DNA from 3 places in the Shewanella sp. 1180_01 genome. Region 2 is predicted to be linked to each of the others. Evidence: predicted binding sites of a transcription regulator. Region 2 holds the regulator's gene; each other region holds the start of a gene.
What was found. The regulator FliA, encoded in region 2, starts transcription of late flagellar genes. The targets are predictions, from matches to a motif close to CTAAAGNTNNNNNNNNNNNNGCCGATA.

Region 1: pomA (flagellar motor protein PomA) is a predicted target of FliA. The motif match lies at 4,395-4,421, and genes of this name have one in related genera.
Region 3: FW758_RS09920 (VC2046/SO_2500 family protein) is a predicted target of FliA. The motif match lies at 4,147-4,173, and genes of this name have one in related genera.

The regions. Positions count from the first base shown of each region.
Region 1 is NZ_VXCT01000018.1:13,833-19,806, reverse strand. Features, by position in the region: gene FW758_RS11470 (transcriptional regulator GcvA) at 1-30, opposite strand, end outside; gene FW758_RS11465 (hypothetical protein) at 242-484, shown strand; gene thiI (tRNA uracil 4-sulfurtransferase ThiI) at 616-2,070, opposite strand; gene FW758_RS11455 (flagellar motor protein MotB) at 2,533-3,465, opposite strand; gene pomA (flagellar motor protein PomA) at 3,469-4,236, opposite strand; gene xseB (exodeoxyribonuclease VII small subunit) at 4,551-4,790, shown strand; gene ispA ((2E,6E)-farnesyl diphosphate synthase) at 4,793-5,674, shown strand; gene dxs (1-deoxy-D-xylulose-5-phosphate synthase) at 5,696-5,974, shown strand, end outside.
Region 2 is NZ_VXCT01000024.1:58,582-64,555, forward strand. Features, by position in the region: gene FW758_RS13680 (MinD/ParA family protein) at 1-872, shown strand, start outside; gene FW758_RS13685 (RNA polymerase sigma factor FliA) at 865-1,578, shown strand; gene cheY (chemotaxis response regulator CheY) at 1,626-2,009, shown strand; gene FW758_RS13695 (protein phosphatase CheZ) at 2,023-2,760, shown strand; gene FW758_RS13700 (chemotaxis protein CheW) at 2,776-5,016, shown strand; gene FW758_RS13705 (protein-glutamate methylesterase/protein-glutamine glutaminase) at 5,037-5,974, shown strand, end outside.
Region 3 is NZ_VXCT01000014.1:22,429-28,402, reverse strand. Features, by position in the region: gene FW758_RS09935 (YchJ family protein) at 1-442, shown strand, start outside; gene FW758_RS09930 (putative bifunctional diguanylate cyclase/phosphodiesterase) at 706-2,889, opposite strand; gene FW758_RS09925 (DUF406 family protein) at 3,127-3,414, opposite strand; gene FW758_RS09920 (VC2046/SO_2500 family protein) at 3,624-4,112, opposite strand; tRNA gene FW758_RS09915 (tRNA-Tyr) at 4,238-4,322, shown strand; tRNA gene FW758_RS09910 (tRNA-Tyr) at 4,394-4,478, shown strand; tRNA gene FW758_RS09905 (tRNA-Tyr) at 4,563-4,647, shown strand; gene FW758_RS09900 (PLP-dependent cysteine synthase family protein) at 4,927-5,974, shown strand, end outside.

The DNA of each region.
Region 1 (5,974 bases), on a different contig from region 2:
CGCATTAAGCGGTGGTAATCGTCTGGACATAGTGATCTCAGTCTCGTTTTTTAATTAGTTTTTCTAATCCGTATTGTTACATTTAATCGTTTGTAAAGACCAGTGATTTTGGTTAAATTTTGCGCCATTGAAACAGCGGTATCCACGAAACACTTATATCTATGAAACACCCTAGTTGGACAATCTCAAAGTTGGTGATGGGAATGTCTGACAGCGTTAATTTGTCAGCCCGGAGGCGACTATGTTTAATTTAAAATCAGCGTTTGCGTTAGCGATAATTTCAGCACTCAGCTTAAATGCCTGTGCTAATGTACTCGTTGACGAAATCGTCATCGATACTAGCGACTTACAAGCCAGTATCACTGCAGACTTAACTGCTGCAATGAATAAAATGCACCAAGAAGTGCTGCAAGAAGCTACTCTGTTGATTGCCGCAGATGATGTCGCATCAAATCAGCAAATCGTTAAGCCTAACAGCTTATAAGACAACACCAATTTAGGTTTTCACCCCGAAGACCAAAAGAAAAAGCCGCATTGATATGCGGCTTTTTTGTATTCAATCTCTATGGGCACTTCCCACTGACAAGACATGTCAGTGGGCAAGTTTGCATGGATTTATGGGCGATACACTTTGACGTTAGTGTAGCCTTGCTCGATTAAATACAATGCCTGCAATTTACTCATCACCCCACGCTCACAATACAGCAAATAAGTCTTTTGCTTATCGAGATCGGCAAACTGAGTCGCTAACTTGAAGAATGGGATACGTTTAATCTCAATGCCTTCAATTTGTAACGGTTTGCTTTCCTCTTCTTCAGGGGCGCGAATATCAATGACCACTTGGTTGGTATCAATACTGGCGACCGTTTCAGTCTCAGTAATCCGAGTATCCATTTGTTCTGCGATCTCCCTGATATCAATAGTGACAGACTGGGCGATGATTTGATCGATCAAATCTTCAGAGAACTTTTTCTCTTCCGCTTCTACTTTAGCTAATACCGCTTTAACCGTTGGCTTTTGCGAAATCACGCCGCAATATTCAGGCATAGATTTGGCAAAATCTTCGGTGCCGATTTTACGGCTCTCGTTGATAATGTCTTGTTTATCCATGGCGATCAGCGGACGTAAAATCAACAGCTCAGTACAGCGGTCAATCACGTTCAAGTTGGTCAACGTTTGGCTAGAGACTTGGCCTAAACTTTCACCGGTCACCAAGGCTTGAATGCCCATACGGTCGGCAATACGCGCCGCAGTGCGCATCATCATACGCTTGAGCACAACGCCCATTTGGCCATTATCGATACGCTCTAAAATCTCAGCGACCACAGGCTCAAAAGGCACAGAGATAAACTTCACCTTATGGGATTCGCCGTAGGTTTTCCACAAATGGTAAGCCACTTGTTTAACACCAATTTCGTGCTGTGCGCCGCCAAGATTAAAGAAGCAGTAATGGGTACGAGCGCCCTTTTTGATAAACTGATAGCTAGACACACCTGAGTCAAAACCACCTGAAATCAAAGACAACACATCTTCCTGTGTCGCCATCGGGAAACCACCTAAGCCTTCAATACGCTTAGTGACCATATAAAGATTATCGCGTTCAATTTCAAGGTTAACGGTAATATCGGGATTCTTTAAACGCACACCTAAAGCATCGGTAAACTGATTTAAGCCGCCGCCGACGTAACGCTCCACTTCGATAGAATTAAAATCGTGATCGCCAGTGCGCTTCACTCGCACGCAGAAGGTTTTACCCGCGAGTTGGTCACGGTAAACAGGCAAGACTTGCTGATAAATATCGTCCACAGATTCAAAGCTGTACTCATCCACTTGCACTACGTGGGCAATGCCAGGAATACACGCCAGACGCTCACCGAAGGCTTGGGCCAATTCAGGCTTATCCTTTGGCACCATTACCATAATGCGGTCCCACTGACGTTGAACTTTAGCGTCTTCGTCGACTTTTTTGAGTACATTACGTATATTGGTTTCGAGCATTTTGGTGAAGCGCATCCTTACGGGTTTGCTCTTCATCATGATTTCTGGGTACAGCTTTACAATAAACTTCATGGGATTTCCGCGGGCAATTTTAAAACAGCAAAATTGGTTAAAAGAATAATCGGGGGATTATATACCCAAGCGACCTAAAAATGCGAGTTTCAGCGCGCGTCGCAAACAGCCACACAAGCCACATTCATGGCGGATTAATGGCGCATTAGTGATTAAGTCACGGCGGGATTTTTAAGCGAATGAGGTTGGGATAATGTCAGTGAAGCCTATTCACTTAGTTTGAATTGCCCTGCTTAAAATGAGTGGTTTGAAATGAATTATTTGAGATAAGTGGTTGAGGTAAGGTTGAAGAAAGCTTAGGGATTACACACTCTCTGCGATTGGCGTAAAGCCCAAATGGATTCAAACCAACCACAGCGCTTTGATGCACAAAGCGTTAGCAAAAAAAGGGAAAGTCCACATTCGCCCAATAAAAAAGCCGCAACAGGATTACGGCTTTAGTTTCAGTGAATACCAAGCTACCTAAGGCGAATTACCGACCTGAATCTCATCAGATTCCTTCGCTTTACCTTGCTCAATGGCAATTTCCACCCTGCGGTTACGGGCACGATTCTCCGGTGAATCATTTGGCACTATCGGGTTATTAGACGCCATGCCAACCACTTTCATCCGTTTAGAATCAAAGCCTTTAACTTGTACTAACTCGTGGGCCACAGCCACAGCGCGTTTGCTGGATAAATCCCAGTTAGAGCTATAAAGCTCATCGCTGATTTGCATAACATCCGTGTAACCCGATACGGTAATAATCCCCGGCACATCTTTTAGCAGTTCGCCAACAGATCGCACCACAGGCTTAAATCGTGGTTGAAGGAAACCCGAACCAGAGGCAAATGCGCCCTTTTCACGGATACGGATAATAATCTGCTGACCTAATGACTCAATTTCGATCGCACCATCGGTGATCTCTTTATTGAGCTCCTGCGCCATCTTCTTCACTTCTTGATTGATCTTATCCTGCGCCGCTGCCGCTTCGGCTTTAACCGCATCGGCCACTTCCTGCGCCGTTGCAGTGGCTTCACCGCCACGCTGAGAACCACTTTGCTGCTGAACGCCGCCAGCACTGTCGTCTTCACCCGCTTGGTAATCCAATACAGGTTCCGTCATTTCATTAGTTTGCTGGTTGATGATTTCAATCGGCGTGGGATCGGGGCGGCCGGGTCTAAATTCTAAGGCAATAACAGACGTCCCTTTCGGGATATCTTTGACTTCCACCTTATTTTGCACACCAAAGGCATACTTCATTGAGCCCGCGATCTGCTTAAACTTCAATACGTCCATTTCGGAAAATGACAATAACAACACGAAGAAACACATCAACAGCGACATCAAGTCAGCAAAGGTCGCCAACCACATCGGTGCTCCGGCCGGTGGACAGTTGCACTTAGCCTTAGCCATGGGCTACTCTCCGTCCGTTGTATCTATTTTGCGATTTTTCTCAGCCAGATAATTTTTCAAGAAGCCTTCAATCACCCGAGGGTTTTGTCCGTCTTGAATCGCCAATACCGCATCCATAATCAAGTTACGGTTCAGCATTTCTTCACCCATCCTAAGCGTTAACTTATCCGCGATAGGAAGACAAACCATGTTGGCGACCATAGCGCCGTATAAGGTGGTTAACAAGGCCACCGCCATTGAAGGGCCGATGGATTTAGGATCTGACATGTTTGACAGCATGGCCACAAGACCCACCAGCGTACCTATCATGCCCATTGCCGGACCTACGTCACCAAACGCTCTAAAAATGCCGATCCCAGTACGATGGCGCTCTTCGGTCAGGGCGATATCCTTCTCTAAGGCAGCGCGCACCACTTCACCATCGTGACCATCAACGAGCATGTCGACGGCTTTTTGCATAAAGCTGTTAGTAATCTGCGCTTCTTCTAAGGCTAAAAAACCGCCTTTACGGGCGGCATCAGCCATAGTCACGGACTGTTCAATCAAATCTTCTGGCTTATCAATCTTAAAAATAAACGCTTTGGCGGCGATTTTTACCGCACTAAAAAACTGTTTAAGATTGAACTTCATCATCACCACGAAGAAGGACCCACCGAAAACAATAAGAATCGAGGGTACATCAACGAAAATCATTAAACCGCCGCTGGTGGCCATTGCCCCGAGGATAAAACCAAAGGCACCCACAATTCCAATTACTGTTGCTAAATCCACAACGGCTCCTCAATTTTCGTAATAAACGACATAATACTTACCCTAGGTAAGCAATAACACTCAGTTGTTCCACTGAGTAAGATAATCCCACCGACACACATGCGAGCCTTGTCTATCCAGTTAAAAATTACCATACAAATGATGATACTATTGTCAGTTATCGGACACACACTAAGCAAGTTTAGCGACAATTTATATTTTCTGAAAAAATTTCAGTAACAAAGCGTGCTATTGAGCAAATATCTTTAGTCTGAATTTGACCCTAAAGCCGCCCTGATATACCTTGTGTCCGCTAAATCAAAGGAAGCATAAACGTGGCGAAGAAACCCGAAAATCTCAGTTTTGAAGAATCCCTTGGCGAACTCGAGCGCATTGTTGCCGATCTAGAACAAGGCGATATCTCCCTCGATGACGCGTTAAAACAATTTGAACGTGGCATCAATCTGGTTCGAAATAGCCAAGCAAAACTCGAACAAGCCCAACAAAAAGTGGCCATTTTACTGAAACAAGATGAAAATGCGCCCCTATCCCCCTATGCCGTTGAGGGCGAATAAGCGTGTTAGTCAGTGCCATTCAAGAATATCAACAACGGGTTGATAATCAATTAAAACAGCGTTTTAGTACGCTTGAAGATACTGCTCCCCAATTAAAAGCCGCCATGACTTACGGCGCCTTATTGGGTGGCAAACGCATTCGACCTTTCCTTGTCTACAGTGTCGGACGCATGTTTGGGGTCGAGCTCGAAAAATTAGATGCTTGCGCCGCAGCCATTGAATGTATCCATGCTTATTCATTGATCCACGACGATTTACCCGCCATGGATGATGATGAACTGCGCCGTGGTCAGCCCACAGTGCATATCGCTTTTGATGAAGCGACCGCCATTTTAGCGGGGGATGCACTGCAGACCTTAGCCTTTGAAATTGTCACCGAAGCGGTCCCTGGGATCAGCAGCGAGCAACATATCGCTATGGTCAGAGTATTGGCAAAAGCCTCAGGTTATCGTGGCATGTGTGGCGGCCAAGCGATAGACTTAGCCTCAACAGATAAACATATTGATCTTAAAGCATTAACTCAGTTACATAATATGAAAACGGGCGCCCTTATCAGCTGCGCCGTTGAGTTAGCGTTAATCGCCGCAAACGCGCCAAAAAATCAGTATGCTGCTATGATGGATTTTGCCCATGCGGTCGGACTCGCCTTTCAAGTACAAGACGATATCCTTGACATCGTAGCCACCACCGAAGAACTCGGTAAGCCGCAAGGCTCTGATACTGAATCGAATAAGAGTACGTTTCCACAACTACTTGGACTACAAGGTGCACAAGACACCGCCAAACAACTGATCCAAGAGGCACTATCAGCGCTGGCTAAATTGCCATACAATAGCCAGTTAATTGCAGACTTCGCCCGCTATATCATTGAGCGAAGAATATAATAAGAGTCGAAGTATCTCGCTATGAGTTTGGACATTTCTCAGTTTCCCGTGTTGGCGCAGGCCAACACCCCTAATGAACTCCGCCAGCTTCCTCAGGCACTTTTACCACAAGTAGCCGACGAACTGCGCGAGTTCCTTCTTAAGTCTGTTGGCATATCCAGCGGACATTTTGCCTCTGGGCTCGGCACAGTGGAACTCACTGTTGCGTTGCACTATGTCTACAACACCCCTTTTGATCGGCTAATTTGGGATGTGGGCCATCAGGCTTATCCCCACAAAATTCTCACGGGTCGTCGCGAC
Region 2 (5,974 bases):
ATCAAGCAAGTGGTTTACGTATGATGAATCAACCCTATAACGAAAAAGTGAAAGTAATCGCGGTCACAGGTGGTAAAGGTGGCGTTGGTAAAACCAGCGTTTCCATTAATACAGCTGTGGCATTAGCCGAAAAAGGCAAGCGTGTCTTGGTACTTGATGCTGACCTTGGCTTAGCAAACGTCGATGTCATGCTGGGTATTCGTGCCGAGCGTAACCTCTCCCATGTCCTCTCTGGTGATGCAGAGCTTGACGATATTATCGTTCGTGGCCCTAAAGGGATTGGCATAGTGCCAGCCACTTCAGGAACACAAGGGATGGTGGAATTAAGTCCAGCGCAACATGCCGGGTTAATTCGCGCATTTAGTGAGATGCGGACTCAGTTTGATATTCTAGTCGTAGATACTGCTGCTGGGATTTCAGATATGGTGCTCAGTTTCTCACGTGCATCGCAGGATGTGCTGGTCGTTGTTTGTGATGAACCCACATCAATTACCGATGCCTATGCCCTGATAAAAATCCTCAGCCGTGAGCATGGCGTGTTCCGTTTTAAAATAGTTGCCAATATGGTGCGTAGTTTACGCGAAGGTATGGAATTATTTGCTAAACTCAGTAAAGTGACCGACAGATTTTTGGATGTAGCCCTTGAATTGGTTGCAACAATCCCATTTGACGAAAACTTACGTAAATCAGTTCGTAAACAAAAATTGGTGGTTGAAGCTTATCCTAAATCACCAGCAGCGATTGCGTATCAAGGGTTGGCAAATAAAATTCTAAGCTGGCCTGTACCGCAGCAACCTGGTGGGCATTTGGAGTTTTTCGTTGAGCGTTTAGTACAACGACCAGATTTTCAAGAGGAAAAAACGAGTGAATAAAGCCGCTGCGTATACTTGTTTAGACAATAAATCGTCGATCGTTGAACAGTATGCTCCGTTGGTTAAAAGAATTGCGCATCATTTACTCGCCAGACTACCTGCCTCCGTGCAGTTAGATGATTTACTCCAAGCTGGGATGATGGGGTTATTAGAAGCATCATCCAAGTTTGATGGTGGCAAGGGTGCGAAATTTGAAACCTTCGCCGGCATACGCATACGTGGGGCCATGTTAGATGAAATTCGCCGCGGCGATTGGGTCCCTCGTTCCGTTCATCGTAACAACCGCAAGGTTGCACACGCTATAGATGAGTTAGAGCAAGCGCTGGGTCGTGATGCACGCGACACAGAAATTGCAGAAAAACTTGATATGACGCTCGATGAGTACCATCATATTCTTAACGATGTTTCTGTCGGAAAAATCATAGGGATAGAAGACTTAGGCGTATCTCAGGATATACTTACAGTGAGTGATCGGTCCGATGATGATTCATTTGAAGTATTAGCTGAGAACCAATTTCATTCTGCTCTGGTTGAGGCAATTAAATTATTGCCTGAAAGAGATGCATTAGTGTTATCCCTGTACTACGATGAAGCATTGAATTTAAAAGAGATTGGCGCCATTCTTGAAGTCAGTGAATCGCGGGTTAGCCAGATATTAAGTCAGGCAATGTTGCGATTGAAAGCTAAACTCAAGCACTGGACATAAGTATAATTATTAATCGAGCACAGAATGTCAGCTCACCGGAGGAAACCTTGGACAAGAATATGAAGATTCTCATTGTTGACGATTTTTCGACAATGAGGCGTATCATCAAGAACTTGTTGCGAGACTTGGGGTTTAACAACACCCAAGAAGCAGACGATGGCTCAACAGCCCTGCCGATGTTGCAAAAGGGGGATTTTGATTTTGTTGTTACAGATTGGAATATGCCCGGCATGCAAGGGATCGATCTGTTAAAAGCAATTCGCGCAGATGATTCGCTAAAGCATTTACCCGTATTAATGGTAACTGCTGAAGCAAAACGTGAACAGATTATTGCTGCCGCTCAAGCGGGAGTGAATGGATATGTGGTTAAGCCTTTTACCGCTGCAACGCTGAAAGAGAAGTTAGATAAAATATTCGAACGACTCGCTTGAGCAAGGATGAGCTATGAAGTCACAAACATCAGGGCTCATCACGCTCGAGCAAGCTCAGCACTTTGTTGAATTATTAAGTGCAGGTGAGCAAAGTCAGGCAGATGATTTATTTCGGGAGCTTGCAGCTCCATTGCAACGAGAATTATTCGAAGAAGTAGGGAAATTAACTCGGCAACTTCATAGTGCGCTGATGGATTTTCAAGTTGATAATCGTCTTTCTGAATTAGCCAATACAGAAATTCCCGATGCCAAGCAACGTTTAAATTACGTTATTGACATGACTGAACAAGCGGCAAATAAAACCATGGATGCGGTTGAAGAATGTTTACCTTTGGCCAATGCCGTAACGGTTAATATTCAAAAAGTCATGCCATCTTGGGACAGATTAATGCGACGCGAGATAGTCTTAAGTGACTTTAAGGTTCTTTGTCACGATGTCCAAGATCTTATGTCCCGTAGTGCAAATGACTCGACTCGATTACGTGAATTGCTGAATCAAATTTTGATGGCGCAAGATTTTCAAGACTTAACAGGACAAATAATCCGTCGTGTTATTGATCTAGTAATGGAAGTTGAAAGTAATCTGGTTTCTATGCTGACGGTATTTGGTGAGCAACCTATGATTGAAACTCAGATTGCTCAGAAAAATAATATTGAAGCGGAAGGGCCGATAATGAATGCCGAGCTTCGTCAAGATGTAGTAACGGGTCAAGACGAAGTGGATGATCTTCTATCGAGTCTGGGTTTCTAACTGGGAGTCAATTTGATGGCCTTTGATGTAGATGAAGAGATACTCCAGGACTTTTTAATCGAAGCCGGTGAAATTTTAGAGCTTCTGCAAGAGCAACTCGTTGCGCTTGAAAATAATCCTGATGACACAAACTTGCTAAACGCCATTTTCCGAGGGTTTCATACCGTTAAAGGTGGCGCAGGCTTTCTTAGCTTAACTCCCATGGTCGATGTGTGTCATGAGGCTGAAAATACCTTCGATCTATTGCGCACAGGCAAACGCAGCGTAAACGCAGAGCTGATGGATATTATTTTGCAGGCTGTTGATGCTATTAATACCATGTTTGCTCAAACGCAGCAGGGCGAACAACAAGATCCCGCTGAGTCAGGCCTGTTGTCTAGACTTAAAATGCTGAGTTCAGGTGCGCTATTGCCATCTGAAGTTGCGTCTGCAGAAGTGGTAGAAGTTGTCGAGCCAGAGCCTATCGTTGAAGCCATTGTTGAAACTCCCGTCCCACAAGACATTCCCTCAGAGATAAGTAATAGCTCATCTTCAAGTATTGATGATATCAACGATGCTGAATTTGAAGCTTTGTTAGATGCGCTTCATGGCTCTGGAAAAGGCCCCGCGGCTGCTACCGCTGTGGCGTCTGAACCAGTGGTCGCTAAGCCAGCAGCGCCAGTTAAAGCGCCTTCAGCATCGGGTGATGACATCACTGATGATGAGTTTGAGGCATTGCTTGATGAACTGCATGGTTCAGGCAAGTTTAAAGCAGAGGAAGAAGTGCCAGCTAAACCAAAGGTCGCTTCGGCTCCCACGCCTCAACCGATAGTGGATGCCGATGAAATTACTGATGATGAGTTTGAAAGATTACTCGATGAACTCCATGGTAAAAATGCGGCCCCTGCAAAAGCAGAAGTAAAAGCGCCTACTGCATCAGTAACGCCAGCTTCGACTGCAGCACCTAAAGTTGCGACTCCCGTACCAGTAAAAGCTGCTGCGCCTGCTCCAGTCCCTGTAGTTGCCGCAAAACCGAAAGTGGACATTGCGGTTGTTGAGAAAGCGCCAGCTAAAGCAAGTTCAGCAAATGTGCCTCAAGGTGAAACTACAGTACGTGTTGATACTGCACGACTCGACCAAATCATGAATATGGTGGGCGAGTTAGTGTTAGTGCGTAATCGATTAGTGAGCTTAGGCATCAGTCGTGATGATGAGGAAATGTCTAAGGCCCTTGCGAACTTAGATCTCGTGACTGCCGATTTGCAAGGCGCGGTGATGAAAACCCGTATGCAACCGATCAAGAAAGTGTTTGGTCGTTTCCCTCGGGTAGTACGTGATCTTGCGCGTACACTCAATAAAGAAATTGATTTGATCATGGTCGGTGAAGAAACCGATCTAGATAAAAACTTAGTTGAAGCGCTTGCCGATCCACTCGTCCACTTAGTGCGTAACTCGGTGGATCACGGTATTGAAATGCCAAATGAGCGTGAAGCCAACGGCAAGCCGAGAACGGGTACGATTACCTTATCTGCAAGTCAGGAAGGTGACCATATACTGCTAAAAATCGAAGACGATGGCGCAGGTATGGACCCTGAAAAACTGAAAAAAATCGCGATAACACGTGGTGTGCTCGATGAAGATTCAGCTTCGCGAATGACTGACAGTGAAGCGTATAATTTGATTTTTGCGCCCGGTTTTTCAACTAAGGTCGAGATTTCAGATATTTCTGGTCGTGGCGTTGGGATGGACGTGGTAAAAACCCGTATCACTCAGCTTAACGGCACAGTGCATATTGATTCTATGAAAGGTAAGGGCACGATACTTGAGATTAAAGTACCGTTAACGCTGGCGATTATGCCAACCTTAATGGTTGATGTCGCTAAACAAGTGTTTGCATTACCTCTGTCTAGCGTGAACGAGATATTCCATCTCGATCTCACCAAGACCAATATCGTCGACGGACAACTCACCGTCATAGTGCGTAACAAGGCTGTGCCTTTGTTCTATTTGGAGCACTGGCTGCATAGAAACAAAACCACTTTTAAACATGGCGATAAAAAGCATGGTCATGTGGTGATTGTACAATTAGGTATGATGCAAATTGGTTTTGTGGTCGATGCCCTAATAGGCCAAGAAGAGGTGGTGATTAAACCCCTTGGCGCTATGTTACATGGCACTCCTGGGATGGCTGGCGCGACGATTACATCGGATGGTGGTATCGCACTGATATTAGATGTCCCTGGATTGTTAAAGCATTATGCGAAAAGTAAGAATTAGTTTCCAAGCTAAGGAATGGAATGGCCATTAAAGTATTAGTCGTTGATGACTCAAGTTTTTTCAGACGACGTGTTAGTGAAATAGTCAATCAAGATCCTGAACTGGAAGTTATCGCGACGGCCTCAAATGGGGCCGAAGCGGTGAAGATGGCTGCTGAGCTTAATCCTCAAGTTATCACTATGGATATTGAGATGCCCGTGATGGATGGCATTACTGCCGTCCGTGAAATCATGGCTAAATGTCCGACTCCGATCTTGATGTTTTCTTCTTTAACCCATGATGGCGCTAAAGCAACGTTAGACGCTTTAGATGCTGGTGCGTTAGATTTTCTACCTAAACGTTTTGAAGACATTGCTACCAATAAAGATGATGCTATTTTATTGTTGCAGCAGAGAGTTAAGGCATTGGGACGCCGCAGAATGTTTCGTCCTATTGCACGTCCTGTCGTAGCTTCAACACCTAGCGTGCGTCCAACAAGTAGCGTTTTAGGGACAACGAGTATAGCGTCGCATACTCCAGCCACTGCTCCTGTGAGGACCTCAACTGCAGCGTCGATTCGTGCAAGTGGTAAGCAGTATAAATTACTGCTGATCGGCACATCTACTGGTGGTCCAGTTGCCTTGCAAAAAATTCTTACCCAATTCCCGGCAAACTATCCGCATCCGATTTTATTAATTCAGCATATGCCCGCAGCTTTTACGCCAGCATTTGCAAGTCGTTTGAATGGCTTATGTAAGATTGATGTAAAAGAGGCCGCTAATGGCGATCTTCTTAAACCAGGTTGTGCGTATTTAGCGCCTGGCGGTATGCAAATGATGGTTGAACGTACCGGAGGTAGTGGTCGATTAAAGGTCATCGCTGGTAGTGCGGACATGAACTATAAGCCTTGTGTTGATATCACCTTTGCTTCTGCCTCCAAAGCCTTTAGCGGTGACGTGCTTGCTGTTGTATTAACCGG
Region 3 (5,974 bases), on a different contig from region 2:
TGGGCAAGTCGTTGCGCAAACGCCCGAGGAACTCATGCGCTCACGTTACTGCGCATTTGTGTTGAAAAATTTTGATTACATTTTGAAAACACATCATCCCGAGTACCTAAACGGCCTCACTTTAGCAAGTTTGAATACTGGCCCTCACCCACATTGGCTAGGACTAGAAGTACTCAACAGCAGTGAAACACCCGCCCACAACTCTCAAGCTGCGAATCAAGCAATCGCGGAGCCAAGACATGGCAATGTGACGTTTAAGGCTTGGTACAAACTCGAAGGTGAAATTGATGCTATCTATGAGCGTTCGGAATTTATCTATCAAACGGGCCGCTGGTATTACAGCCAAGGCCAGCAAATGACGGCGAAGTTACCCGGCAGAAATGATGCTTGCGTTTGCCATAGCGGTAAAAAATTCAAACAATGCTGCTTAAAATCCCTCTGAGTTGAAGTCATAAGCTGTTGCTATGAGCATTCAGCGCAAAATTGTGCTGAAGGATTACAGTAATGGTTTATAGCGCTGATTTAACAAGCATAGAGATTAAAAATAAAAACAGGCTAGGTTTATGCTCTAGATGTGTAGGTTAGATGTGTATGCTAGATGCGTAATCTAAGTTAGCAATCTTGCCTGCCCTTACTTTAATCGAAAGTTATCAAGAGTCATCGCGAGTTATCGAAAACAGCGGTTTATAAGCTGCTAACACCAGCTTAGTGGGTCAAAACTGAAGGGCTTTTGGCCGACAAGATAAATTGTGCAAACTCAGGCTCCCGTAATGCAGGACTGTAGAGATAACCCTGCGCCTGATGGCAAAAGCTTTTCGCTAAAAAGGCTTCTTGCTCAAGGGTTTCAACCCCTTCTGCCGTCAAGGAGATATTCAAGGCACTCGCCATGGCGATAATGGCTGACACAATTTCGCGGCTTTCGCGACTTACGGTGAGATCTGAAATAAACGACCGATCTATTTTGAGTTTACTGATCGGGAACTGCTTCAAATACCGCATAGAGCTGTAACCCGTACCAAAATCGTCAATCGCGAGCCCCACGCCTAATTCAGCCAATTCTTGGCATAACAGCGTCGCATGGCGAATGTCGCCCATCAACTCAGTTTCAGTGATTTCTAAAATTAACGTCTTAGGTTTCAATCGATAACGAGTTAATAGCTGCCACACCTGCTCGAATAAATTGCCACTAAAAAACTGACGGGCCGACACATTCACGTGCATTGTCATGTCCGCGTTATGGTGTTGCCATAGGTTTAACTGGCGACATGCGGCCTCTAACACCCAGCTGCCGATGGAATTAATCATCCCCGATTGCTCGGCAATATCGATAAAAGATGCGGGAAATAACACGCCTCTTTTAGGGTGATGCCAACGGATTAAAGCTTCAGCGCCAATATAGGTATTCTGCTCTAAATCCCTCAGTGGCTGATAATAAAGCTCAAACTGACGGCCACGGATGGCACTGTGTAAATCGCGCTCTATCTGTGCATCTTCTTTAAATGCGCTCAATAAAGTGCTGTTAAACACTTGGATTGCTGTGCCCTTTTTCTTTTTAGCATACTGAACGGCAATATCGGCACAGGTTAACGGAGCAAACAAACTCGCCACCGAGGCGATATCAACCACAGCTAAGGCAGGCTTGGGCTCGACTTGTTCGCGACCGATTAAGATAGGCATAGTCAGATGCTGATACAGACGCGTACTAAAGTAGTCGAGATCGTATACCGCGTTATCATCGGTCAGCAGCACGGCAAATTCATCGCTGCCGACACGGGCAATTTCGGTGGCTTTATTGATCTCGGAGAAATGTTTCAAACGGCGGGCAATTTCAATCAATAAGCTATCGCCATTCTCATGCCCATAGGTATCGTTAAACCGTTTAAATCCTACTAAATCAACTAACAACAACAGTCCCTTATTGGTACGTTCAAGCACTCGATTAAAGTGGGTGCGGTTATGTAGCCCCGTTAATCCACAGCGCCAAGCGAGGCGTTCAAGCTCTAACTTGTAGTTGTGCTCATCTGTATTTTCCTCACACGAGACCAAGGCATAATGATTGCCACGGTCGGTAATAAATTGGCTCAGCACATATGTCAGCCAATAGCGGCTACCATCGGCACGGCTAAACTGCGCTTCGCCTTTGGCAATCTCGCCCCTAAAAATCTGCGCTAGGGTTTGCTCGGCTAATTGGGCATGCTGCTTAAAAAAAGCCAATTCACGGATATTTGCGCCGATTATCTGCTCACGGGGCATGCCAGTGATTTCACTGTGCGCCTGATTCACATACTCGACTTTTTCAGTATGCAAATTAATGAGCATGCTGATCTGCCGCGATTGCTCCGTCGCACAGCGAAACAAGCTCAGTCTTTCTTCTTTGTCGTAGCTGTGTTTTGTCGCTAAGGTCAGAGCTAATTGATCGGCCATCTGGCACGCGAGGTGGATTTCGCTATCGTGCCAATGGGGAGTAAATTGCGCCCGCTCGATGCAGAGCACACCTTCCAGACGACCATTGATGCGAATGGCGATGTCGAGACTCGAATTGATGTGCCGCGGGATAAAGTAGCACTCTGCCAATTCACTTAAACGGGGATCGGTCAGCGTATTGCCAGCATCGATATGTCTCAGGGTTTTAAGCTCGTGCACATAACGGGGACAAGCTTGTAATAGTTTAGGCCTACGAATGTCTTGCAACATCATAGAACCAAATTGTGCAACGAGTGTTTGGGTTTGTTGATCAGCTGAAAACGTCCACACTGACACCAAAGAAACCGCTAAATTCTGGCACAACAACTCTGTGGCTAACTCTGCTGTCTTGGTGAAATCGCCCTGCTGTTTTGCAGTTGACTGAACCAAAGACTCCAATAAATGCTGATGCTGACGTCGCTTCACGCTGATTCCCTACAAAACTTCGTGTTGGGCTAAAGGTCTTTGCTACGCGCAAACGTAGCTTGAAATGTGCAATTAAGCTGATTGAATTATTCTCATTTGGAGGCAGATTACACTATCTATTGTAAGCGCAGCAACATGTGGCACAATTTATTACAATTCAGTTAACAACTGCAGCATTTTTAGACAGTTAAAACGATTAAGTTCGAACTCTATCCGCTAAAAGTGCTGCACAAAAACTTATAAACCGTTTTCCAATTGGAAAATCATTTTCTCGGCGCTCACACCAAAGGTCAGCAGTAAATCGATACCCGCCGCCGTGGTCACAAACTCAGTTTGTACTTCAGCAAATCGAGCTTGGGCACGGCTCGCCATACTTTCTGCATCTGTTTGCGCGCTATCGCCAACAAAATTTAACGTCAATAAGGTATCGTGTTCATCAATGACGGCGCCGATATCGACAAAACTGCCACAATCGGTGCAAGTGTCATTTACGGTCGGACTCTGTGCTTCTATTATGCCTTTCATCTGTATTCCTTATTTATAAAGCGACTGATTAACGGCATCACTAAATTATGCTCGCTAATTTATTTACGCGGTAAGTGGCTAACTCGATAGGTTAATCAGAATTATAGGTAATTAAGCCTCAAGATAACTGGCTTTAGCTCACGCTTATTTACTGAAATGGCGCAGATTGACTCGATTGGTATTGAAGATCACTTGCTGGAAATGGGTCACTAGGCAGAAGCGAGCAGAGGCACCAGATTACGTTGGATTGCCAATTGATCGGCAAAATGCATGATTTCGACCTTAGGCGCGCTGAGTTGGCCCCTCTGCCTGAGCTGGGTGACATGATCACAGTTACTCAGGGCCTCGGCCATTGCAACGCTCACACCGCCTCGGATCACTAAGGCTTCAGGTCGCAGTGCCTGCTGTAATTGAAATGCCCGCGAACCTTGGGCCATAAAAATACTGCTGTTATCGACTACTGGTTCGGCAGAAGATAAATCCGCCATTAAGCTTTGCTGCGGTGGCAACTCGAACTGACGCTGTAATTTTTGCGCCATATCGAGCTCGTTTTGCCATTGAAATTGCGCCATGTCCCTTGCGTCAACGGACAGTAACGACAGCAACAGGGCGAATTCACCCCGTCTGTCGTTTTCTATCGCCGCGTTTAAGCGGGTGCCAATTTGGGCTTCGTTGACTAAAGGAACATCAATTTGCATAAAAAAACATCGTCAAAACAATTCGTTGTTAGTTAATCGACCATTTGATGCATAACTTTAGGAAAATTTTTAAATTGGGTATTTACATGCAAAAGGTTTCTGACTACTATGGCGGCCGCAATTGAGGAGGGGTTCCCGAGTGGCCAAAGGGATCAGACTGTAAATCTGACGGCTCAGCCTTCGAAGGTTCGAATCCTTCTCCCTCCACCATTTGCACTGTAAGTTTGTGAGTGTTGTTCGAAAATGATGTAGAGTTTTACAAAAGCGTTAAAGGTATTTGTGGAGGGGTTCCCGAGTGGCCAAAGGGATCAGACTGTAAATCTGACGGCTCAGCCTTCGAAGGTTCGAATCCTTCTCCCTCCACCATCTTTATCTCTAACGCAGATCATCATTTTCAAGTACCAAACATGGCCAATGTTTAGTTCAGTTTTAAAAGTAAAGAAAGTTTGTGGAGGGGTTCCCGAGTGGCCAAAGGGATCAGACTGTAAATCTGACGGCTCAGCCTTCGAAGGTTCGAATCCTTCTCCCTCCACCATTTCTTTCATTATCTATACCCCTCTTGTTCAATTTCCGTTTTGTCTATTCCAGTTTTATCTGCCATAGCTTCATCTATCCCTTTTGTTCTGATTACATTCTTTGTATTAAACTGCACTTCTGTTTAAAGCCATCTTTGTTTGAAGACATCTTTTAGTTCACGATATTTGTCTTTAACATCAATCACGCCTCGCGCGACTTCAAGCTAATGCCCCCAAGCGAGTAACGCCAAGCAGATCCAATAAAACCGCTTTGCCCGCCCCTGTGATATGCTCTAAAAATGATCCCTTTCGAAGTGACTATGATGATATCTAACACAATTCAACCGCCAGTGGACTCACACAGCGCTCACACACTCTGCCCAACGTGGGAAGCCCATGCGATAGGCAAGATTGAAGCGGATTTTCAGCGCAGCGCCGATACCCATCTGATTAAACTTGAATTACCTATGCTCGATGGCATAGATATTTATCTTAAAGATGAAAGTACCCACCCAACAGGCAGCTTAAAGCATCGCCTCGCCCGCTCACTCTTCCTCTATGCCCTGTGTAACGGCTGGATTAAGCAAGGTACGCCCATTATCGAATCCTCATCGGGCAGCACAGCGATTTCTGAAGCCTATTTTGCCCGCTTACTCGGTTTACCTTTTATTGCCGTAATGCCTAAAAGCACGGCTAAAAAGAAGATTGAACAGATCACTTTCTATGGCGGCCAATGTCATTTTGTCGATCATTCCAGTGAGATTTACGCCGAATCGGCACGCCTCGCCGCAGAGCTTGGCGGCCATTATATGGATCAATTCACCTACGCCGAGCGCGCGACCGACTGGCGCGGTAATAATAATATCGCCAATTCGATTTTCAATCAGATGGAGCGCGAGCCACACACTATCCCGCGTTGGATAGTGATGAGTCCGGGCACAGGCGGCACATCGGCGACCATAGGCCGTTACATTCGCTATCAAAGGTTGGCGACCCAGCTTTGCGTGGTCGATCCGCAAAACTCGGTGTTTTTTGATTTCTATCAGAGCGGCGATGCCAGCTTAACCTGTTGCAATGGCAGTAAGATTGAAGGCATAGGTCGACCAAGAGTTGAGCCATCCTTTATTCCTGGCGTTGTCGATACTATGCTGCAAATCCCCGACGCAGCTTCCGTAGCGACAATTCATTGGTTAGAACAACTGATTGGCCGTAAAACCGGCGCATCGACGGGCACTAACCTGTACGGTGCATTGCAACTTGCCGTACAAATGCAAGCGCGCGGAGAGCAAGGCTCAATCGTAACCCTAATTTGTGATTCGGGTGAGCGTTATCTCGATACTTATTACG